4 regions of the Cutibacterium avidum 44067 genome follow, and region 2 is predicted to be linked to each of the others. Evidence: riboswitches for the same ligand, from Rfam matches in the RefSeq annotation. Region 2 holds a riboswitch; each other region holds the start of a gene.

Region 1 (2,197 bases), 950 kb from region 2:
GAGCAGATAGGGATCGGCCAGGTCATTACCGGTCAGGGTCTGCAGTACCGCGCCGCACATCGCCAGCAAAGCGCCGACGGCCATCGATCCGATGACGCGCGGAGCCCGCAGCTGCCACACGATCTGATCATCGAGAACGGTGACGTCGGCGCCCTCGATGAGGCGGAATCGTCGGGCCACCACCCTCGCGACGTCATGGACAGGAACGTGTACCGCCCCGGTCCCGAGCACCACGAGGACACTGCCGACCAAGGCCATGGCGAGGATGCCGGTGATCAGCCAACTACGCTGACGACTCACTTGCCGGTGATCTTCGCCAGACCGTCATTGAGGGTCTTCGCACCGTCCACGAGTTCGGCACCAGGGGTGCTCTGGGAGAACGGCACGGTGACGAATTTGTTCTCCTTGACGGCCTTCATCTGGCTGAGGACGGGGTCCTTCCTCATGTAGTCGATCTTCGACGTCGCCGTGGACCAACTGGCATCGGCGACCACGATGACGTCAGGGTTGGATGCGACGATCTTCTCCCAGGAGCCGTCTGCCCAACCGCCGTCGAGATGGGCGAAGAGGTTCTTGGCACCGACAGCGTCCATGAGGAGCTGGGGTCCGCCATGTCCGGCGCCGATGAACGGGGTCTTGTCTCCCGAGTCGAACCAGACGATCGACGTCCCGGTGCCGTGCTTGTTCCCGGTGACCTCCTTGAGGGCATCGCGCTGCTCGGAAATGGCCTTGTCAGCCGCATCCTTGACGCCGATGAGAGTCCCCACCTCGGTCATTTCCTTCCAGACATTTTCCCAGGTGGTTTCGGCCGAGGGCGTGCCCTTGGGGCAGCCGAAGGGGCTGATGTAGGTGGCAATTCCCTGTTTCTTCAGCTCATCACGCGTGCCGACGGCCTTGTCCGTGAAAGCGCTGGAATACGAGGACAGCGCCAGATCAGGCTTGGCGGCCAGGAAGGTCTCCTTGGACGGGTACTCCTTGGAGAGCACCTTGACCGAGTCATAGGCCTTCTTCCACTTCGCCGGGATCCCACTGTCAAGGTAGGCGGTGCCGACGAGCTTGGACTCACCGCCGATGGCCAGCACGTCCTCAGTGGCTCCCTGATTGAGGGTCACTGCCCTCGTGGCTGGTTTGTCGAGGGTGACCTGCTGTCCGCAGTTGGTGATGGTGATCGGACCAGAAGCCGACGCTGAGACCGAGGGGGACGACGATGAGGCGGAGTCCTTGGGGGCACCGGCACAGCCGGCGAGCAGGACGGCGGGAACCACCGATGCCACGAGGACGCGGCGAAGGGATGACGGGGTGACGGGCATGAGGAAGCCAGCTTTCTGTGTTCGGCGTGCGCGACCGGGTACCGACAGGACGGCGTCAGGTGGTCTTCGGGCTCGACCTCGTCTCCGTTCCCGGCTCCTTCCCAGTGCTCATGGCACCAGTGGCGTTCGCCGGGGCAGATCAGTCATACCGCTGCGCGTCAGCTCCGGCTTCTCACCGGATTCCAGCGCTGGTGGGGTCACCAGCAACCTGACGTGAGCATGTTAGCATCCCCTTCGTATGTTTTCCTCCAAGGGGTTACCTCACTTGAACAGGTCACCGAAACGCATCGTCGTCTTCCGGTAAACCTTGTTGTAGGCGGCTCGACGTGGATCTCGCAGCCAGCCCATTCCCTTACGGCCGTAACCGGGGATGAGGGTGCGCTTGACGGTCCTCGTGACTCGACCACGCGTCCTGGCCGAGATGGTTCTGGACAGGCTGGGAGTACGAATTCCGAACTTCATGGACCTGATGATAGGAGGGACGAGCCATCCTGTAAGCCGGGTTCTGTGGCCCCTCAGGGCCGGTGATCATCCATCTGTGAACGCCATTGCTGGCATCCTCCAGCCTTTCGGCTGCGCAGCCTACCCGGACGCTCGGGCGAGCAGCCCTCGAACACGTCCGCGACCTCACGGTCTTCTTGGCCTTGCTCCAAGTGGGGTTTGCCGTGCCGTCACCGTCACCGATGACGCGGTGGGCCCTTACCCCGCCGTTTCACCCTCACCGGCCCGAAAGCCGGCAGTTTGTTTTCTGTGGCACTGTCCCGCGGGTCACCCCGGGTGGGCGTTACCCACCACCCTGCTCTGTGGAGCCCGGACTTTCCTCGACAGCTCAAGACTGCCGCGATCACCCGGATGGCTCGTCCGACCGTCGATTCTACGGTCATTGC
Region 2 (2,197 bases):
TTATCGTCAGGACTGCTGGAAGGTTCCGGTGATCGACGCGGAGTCCAGCTCGCTGGTGTGTATGGCGAAGCGGACCTGGACGTTGGCGGCGTCGTCAGGAATGTCGAGATGCTCGCTCGGCATGGCATGGACGGTGTGGATGTAGCGGTGGGCCGGTCCGGGCGGCGGGCAGGCGCCGGAGTAGCCGTCCTCCTGGTAGTCGTTGGCCCACTCGCGCACGCCGGAGGGCAGCGGGCCGCCTTCGTCGAGGGAGGTGACGTCGGCCGGGATGTCGGCGAGGATCCAGTGCCAGAAGCCGGAACCAGTGGGGGCGTCGGGGTCGTAGATGGTGATCGCGTAGGACTTGGTGCCCTCTGGGCCGAGCGTCCAGCTCAGCTGCGGGCTGACGTTCTTGCCGCCCGCATCGGTGTGGGCGTAGGCCAGGGCGATCGGCTGGCCTTCCTTGATGGACGTGCTGGTGATCTCCATGGGTTGTGTCCTTTCCCTGGGCGTGTGTCCATGATGCCAGCCTGATGTGCGATCCGAAGGGCGTGGCAACTGGCTCTGATCGCGGGGGAGCGCGCCCGCCACGGCGAGACGAGGGGGCGGGTGTGCGGATGCTTCGAGACGCGTATACCCTTCATCTTGTGCTGGTTTCCATCACGGAACACCAGATGTAGGGGTTTCTCGACATCTGGCGGTGATGGGAGGAAAGAGGGAATCCGGTGGGAAACCGGAACTGCCCCGCAGCGGTGACAGGGAACGACGGCGACACACGCACTGGCCATCCGGCTGGGAAGCGTCGCTCGGTAGGAACCCGTCTGGCGACGGAAAGCCCTGAAGTCCGAAGACCTGCCAGTGCCCGGGTCAGCGACCCGGTACGACTACGGGCGCGCGGGACGACCCGGGGCGAACTTGCTCCACTCGTGCGCTGCTTCGAGGAGAGAGCATGTCGACCACCCTTCATCCGGTGTCCATCAGCCAGCAGCGAGCAGTACCAGCATCCATCCTCAAGAGGGACGGGCGGGTCATCGGATTCGACTCGACGAAGATCGTCGAGGCCGTCCGCAAGGCCTTCGTCGCCTGCGGCATCGACGCCCCCGAACTCCTGGCCTCCGAGGTCGCCCTCGAGGTGCTCTCCCGACTGAGCGAGATGGGTGAGGACACCCCTGATGTCGAGGCCATCCAGGATCTCGTCGAGAAGGCCCTCATGGATCAGGGACATGACGACGTCGCCAAGGCCTACATCCTCTACCGTCAGCGTCGCACCGTCGCCCGCGACCAGCAGTCCGCCCTCATGCGCACCCTGCGCGAGATCACCTTCGCCTCCGCCGAGGAGGCTGACGCCAAGCGGGAGAACGCCAACGTCGACGGCAACTCCGCAATGGGGTCGATGCTGCGCTACGGAACCGAGTCGGCCAAGCAGTTCAACCTGCTCGAGGTGCTCGACCCCACCCATGCCGCCGCCCATCGTGACGGGGACATCCACATCCACGACCTCGACTTCCTCACCCTGACGACCACCTGTTGCCAGATCAACCTCACCGATCTCTTCGAGCACGGCTTCTCCACCGGCCACGGCGTGCTGCGAGCCCCGCAATCGATCGGGTCGTATGCGGCCCTGGCCTGCATTGCGATCCAGTCCAACCAGAATGACCAACACGGTGGCCAGGCGGTGCCGAACTTTGACCGAGACATGGCGCCGGGGGTCGCCAAGACCTTCGTCAAGGCCGCCCAAACCGGTCTGACGAGGACCTTCGAGGTCCTCGGTGGTGACGAGGAGTATCTCGACGAGGTGCGCGAGGCGGCCTCCGGGTGGGTGCTGGAGCCGGATGGCGCCGCGCTGGCCCATGAGAAGGAGCAGGTGGCGGAACTGTTCGCCGGGCTCATCGACGACACCGACCGGGTCGCCGACAGAGTCCGTCGCCAGGCTGTCGAGGAGACGCGTCGTCAGACCTACCAGGCGATGGAGGCCCTCATCGCCAATCTCAACACCATGAATTCGCGAGCCGGGGCGCAGACCCCGTTCTCGTCGATCAATTACGGCACCGACACCAGCCCGGAGGCGCGGATGGTGATGCACTGCCTGCTGGAGGCCACCGAGGCCGGTCTGGGCGGCGGGGAGACCGCGATCTTCCCGATCCAGATCTTCCGGGTGCAGAAGGGCGTCAATCTCGACGACGACGACCCCAACCACGACCTGTTCCGGCTGGCCTGC
Region 3 (2,197 bases), 980 kb from region 2:
GGAACACCGGGGCGCCTAGCAGACCTGTGACGATGCTCAACGGAGTCTCCTGCGGGCGGCTTGCCACCCGGGAGAGGACGTCGACCCACACGAGGAAGAGTGCGCCGAACAGAGCGCTGACCGGCAGGACGACGCGATGGCGCGGTCCCACGAGGAGCCTGGTGAGGTGGGGAATGACGAGGCCCACGAATCCGATGCCGCCGGAGACCGCGACGATCGCGCTCACGAGGATGGCCTGGACGATGAAAAGGGCGACTCTCAGGCCGGTGACCGGAACCCCGAGCGAGGAGGCGAGTTCCGGGCCTGCTGCTAGCGCGTCGAGCCACCTGGATCCAATCATGAGCAACAGCAGGGTGACGACGACCACCACCGCCGTCGGCACGAGGGTCTGCCAAGAGGCGCCTGCCACGCTGCCCAACAGCCAGAAGAGGACGGACTGGGCCGATTTCGGGTCGTTGCTGTGGAAGACCAGGAAGCTCGACATCGCGCTGAAGGCTGAGGACATGACGACACCGGTGAGGACGAGCCGCAAGGGGCTCAGACCTCCCTGGGCCATGGCGATGCCGAACACGGCCGCGGTCGCGACGAGGGCACCGAGAAGGGCACCCAGGTACAGCGAGTACACGCCGAAGGCCGCCAGCGTTCCCGTGGTGATGACGGCTGTCGCCCCGACGCTGGCCCCTGCCGAGACCCCGAGCATGTAGGGATCGGCCAACGGGTTGCGTACCAAGGTCTGCATGACGGCGCCGCCGACGGACAGTCCGGCCCCGGCGACGACGGCCAGCACCGTTCGTGGAAGTCGCAACCCCCACACGATCTGGTCCACGGTGGCCTCGACGCTGCCTCCGCGCACGTGTACATCCAGGACGTGCCACGCCTGTTCGATGGGCAGCCGGATCGTGCCGAAGGCCAGCGAGAGCACGACGCTCAGGATGAGGGCAACCGCCAGGACCAGCAGTACGGGCCCGGCGGGCAACCGGTGATCCTCGTGGGCCCGCGATGACGTCGATCCGTCCGACAGTTGCCGTTGCCCGGGCGAAGCGCAGGGATGGGTGTCTCGATGGCGGACATGTGGCAAAGGAACTCCTGGCGGTTGACGCCCATCTCGCGAGGCGTACGGCGGCTGCATTCGCCGGGAGGTTTTCGGGCTCGGGGTCGCGCGGCTCGTCCCCTTCCCAGGTGTCTCCACCCAGTGGGCTCGCGGCGAGCCATCACCCACACCGCTGCGCGTCAGTCCTGGATTCGCACCAGGTTCCCTGACCGGCGAGACGCACCGTACCACGCAGGTGGTGAATCGTCCCACTCATTCATGAACCCGCCCCGAGAATCGAAATCTCCATCCCGAGCGACATGTCCCAGAAGTGGCGGATGTCTCACTCGTACACTGTCTACAGGCGAGGTCATGCAGTGGTGGCGGCCCGGAAAGGCGACGTGCAGACTCGGTATGTATCCACGAGATGAAACAAAGGCTGTCGACGGGTTTCAGTGGTCTTGTTGCTGCCTGGGGGCCATTGTCCCAGTTCGGTGTCCGATCACATGCTCGTCATCACGGGTTCATGTCCTGTTCACAACCGCGTCATTACTGGATATTCCAGATCGCCGCCCTTTGCGAATTGAACCTCCGCGTCGCTAGCATTGGATCGCAGATCCTCCCGGGGTGGTTGCCTATTCTCCTTGACAGGGGCGTGCATCTTCTCCTTGACAGGGGCGTGCATCTTCTCCTTGACAGGGGCGTGCATCGACTTCCACAGGGGCTCTGTGAAGCACGTCAATTCCTATGGATGCGAATCCGTGAGGAGTATGAAAAAGCCATGCCCTTGAAGAGACGTCCAGGGCGCAGAGTCCTCGCGGCGGCTGCCTCGGCAGTCCTCGCAGTGTCTGCCATGATGCAGGTGCCGGCGGCTCACGCCGTCATTCCACCCAAGCCGCAGGGCTATCCGATCGCGCACCTCTATGAGTCGTGCACGGATGCCTCCGCCCACGCCCAGGGATACCCCGAGTGGCATTACGGTGAGACGGGACGACGCTACCTCAGCGACGGCACGATCCAGTTCACCAACCGCACCGATCAGGTCGTGCCGTACACCGGCACGATCGAAACTGAGAGCAACCACGCCATTTCGGCGACCTCGGCGGCGAAGCTCCCCTCCGGATGGAACACCACCGCCAAGTCTGACATCGGCCTCAAGCTGTCCAA
Region 4 (2,197 bases), 910 kb from region 2:
AGAAGGAGCCACCAGCCGGGTCATTAGCGCGACCAATGTTGGACTCCTCGGCGAGGATGATGCCGGTGTTGCGGGCGATACGACGCGAGAAGTCGCTCTTCGGCAGGCCGATGGCGGCGTCGAAGGGCAGGGTCGTGACGGCCTCGGCACCACCGACAGCAGCACCGAAGGTCGAGATGGTGCCTCGCAGGATGTTGACGTAGGGATCGTCACGGGTCAGCTCACGCCAGCTGGTGACGGCCTCCTGGCGGGCACCACGCTTGGCGGCCGGCACCTCGAAGACCTCACCGACGCGGTTCCACAGGGTGCGCAGGGCGCGTAGACGGCAGATGGTCAGGAACTGGTCGTGGGTGGCGGACACCCGGAAGTTGATGGCGTCGAACGCCTGCTCGGCGGTCAGTCCCTGCTCCATGAGAGCGCGGATGTACTCGACGCCGGTGGCGATGGCCCAGGCGAGCTCGTGCACGTCGCCGGCACCAGCGTTGTGGTAGATCGTGGCGTCAACGACGAAGGCGCGGGAGTTCTTGTACTTCTCGATCTTCCTGACCCACTCGCCCATGCCGGACAGATCCGGGGTGCCACCGTTGAGGGCGGCGAAACCGATCGGGTCCAGACCGAGGTTGAACGACAGTTTGTCGGGCTCGATCTTGGAATCGGCGTAGACCTTGAGGAGGGCCTCGGCGGCAGCCTCCTGGTCGTCGCGGCTGGAGACCTCGACCTTGGCCAGGTCCAGCAGCACGTCCTTGAGATCGCCGGCAATGTCCTCGGGGTTGATGGCGTCGGCACCGACCCGCAGCCACAGGGACGTCACGCCACGCTCGAGGTCAGCGATGACGGCCTTCTTGGTGAACTCGACGTCGGGATCCTCGTGAAGGGCTCGGACGTCCCACGCGTCCATGCTGCCGTCACGGATCGTCGTGCCGCGGGTAAAGGGCGGTACGCCCGGAGCGCCGAGCTTCTCGGAGGCATCCTGACGCCGGTACATCGGCTCGATCTGGATGCCGTCGACCGTGGTCGGCTCGAGGCGCTTCATTCCCTGCTCGATGTTGAGTTCCTTGCCCTCGGGGCGACCCCGGTTCAAGACTTTGAGGACCGCGTCCTCCCACTGTTCGTGGGTGACCTTCGGGAAGTCCCCGGCCAGGCTCAACTCCTCGGGCATCCTGTCCTCGACGGGCTTGGATGCGAGGTTGTCAGGATCAGTCATTCGTCAGACTCCTGCTCCGCTGTGGATGGTTGGACGACCTCGGCCGGCCCTCGAGACCTCGGACGCTGTGGCACACGCGGAGTGCACCACACGCTCTGGCAGGTATTCGGACTCATGGGCACCTCGTCTGCCGACGAGTCCTACGTCACCGCTTCCCAGACCGAAGCCCAGTGCTTGATCGACGTCCACCCGGTCCGAGAACCAGATGGGCGACGATGGTGATGTCGTTCCCACTCACCGCTGCGGGGCAGTTCCGGAGTTTCACCGGATTCCCTCTTACCGCCTTGAAACCCCGGATGGGATTCCTCGGCACCAGCACCTACGATACTAGGCTGCGCACAATCGCCTTCACGCAGCGGGGGTGCATGTGCACGATTGTGCGAAACGAACGTGAGCGGCCTTTCACCGTGCTTTCCGAACCTGCAAGGTCCGGGGCCGGGCAGCGACGGCATCAATCCAGTCGCGCAGGTGGGCGTGGACATGTCGACGGTTCACCTCATTGAGGATCTCGTGGCGCGCCCCGGGGTAGAGAACGAGGTCCACCTCACGCGAGCCCGAGTCGCGCAACTGACGCGCGACCTGGCGCACTCCCCTGCCGGAGTCCCCCACCGGGTCCTTGGCGCCCGACATCAGCAAAATGGGCAGTGCCGGTGGAGTCGCTCGGAAGATCTCGGTGGAGTTGGCGAGTTCGATGAGTCGGACGAGTTCGCGGTAGAAGGCTGCGGTGCAGACGAAACCGCACAGCGGGTCGTCGTTGTAGGCGTCCACGACGTGAGCGTCTCGGGACAACCAGTCATAGTCGGTGCGGGCCGGCAGGAAGGCTCGGTTGAAGGACCCAAAGGACAGCGTGTTGAGCAGCGGGCTGCGGGAGTCCTCCCCCACCATGAGCACCTGGGCCTGGGCCAGCCCGGTGGCGACAGTGCTCAACGGCCCCAGGGAGGAGCCGGTGCCGATGATGACCAGGCCGGCCATCTCGCGTCCCCGACGAACGGC

What was found. Region 2 has a riboswitch for cobalamin ahead of PALO_RS00395 (anaerobic ribonucleoside triphosphate reductase). Riboswitches for the same ligand answer to the same signal wherever they lie in the genome.
Region 1: linked by a shared signal. The riboswitch ahead of PALO_RS07575 (ABC transporter substrate-binding protein) and the one ahead of PALO_RS00395 (anaerobic ribonucleoside triphosphate reductase) in region 2 are both predicted to bind cobalamin.
Region 3: linked by a shared signal. The riboswitch ahead of PALO_RS04860 (FecCD family ABC transporter permease) and the one ahead of PALO_RS00395 (anaerobic ribonucleoside triphosphate reductase) in region 2 are both predicted to bind cobalamin.
Region 4: linked by a shared signal. The riboswitch ahead of mutA (methylmalonyl-CoA mutase small subunit) and the one ahead of PALO_RS00395 (anaerobic ribonucleoside triphosphate reductase) in region 2 are both predicted to bind cobalamin.

Annotation. Positions count from the first base shown of each region.
Region 1 covers NC_021064.1:1,658,312-1,660,508, forward strand. Annotated here, with positions in the region: gene PALO_RS07570 (FecCD family ABC transporter permease) at 1-300, opposite strand, end outside; gene PALO_RS07575 (ABC transporter substrate-binding protein) at 297-1,310, opposite strand; cobalamin riboswitch at 1,352-1,537, opposite strand; gene PALO_RS07580 (hypothetical protein) at 1,572-1,772, opposite strand; RNA gene rnpB (RNase P RNA component class A) at 1,789-2,170, opposite strand.
Region 2 covers NC_021064.1:78,624-80,820, forward strand. Annotated here, with positions in the region: gene PALO_RS00390 (YbhB/YbcL family Raf kinase inhibitor-like protein) at 7-468, opposite strand; cobalamin riboswitch at 643-853, shown strand; gene PALO_RS00395 (anaerobic ribonucleoside triphosphate reductase) at 929-2,197, shown strand, end outside.
Region 3 covers NC_021064.1:1,062,084-1,064,280, forward strand. Annotated here, with positions in the region: gene PALO_RS04860 (FecCD family ABC transporter permease) at 1-976, opposite strand, end outside; cobalamin riboswitch at 1,138-1,258, opposite strand; gene PALO_RS04865 (hypothetical protein) at 1,812-2,197, shown strand, end outside.
Region 4 covers NC_021064.1:1,699,076-1,701,272, forward strand. Annotated here, with positions in the region: gene mutA (methylmalonyl-CoA mutase small subunit) at 1-1,204, opposite strand, end outside; cobalamin riboswitch at 1,285-1,536, opposite strand; gene PALO_RS07770 (alpha/beta fold hydrolase) at 1,607-2,197, opposite strand, start outside.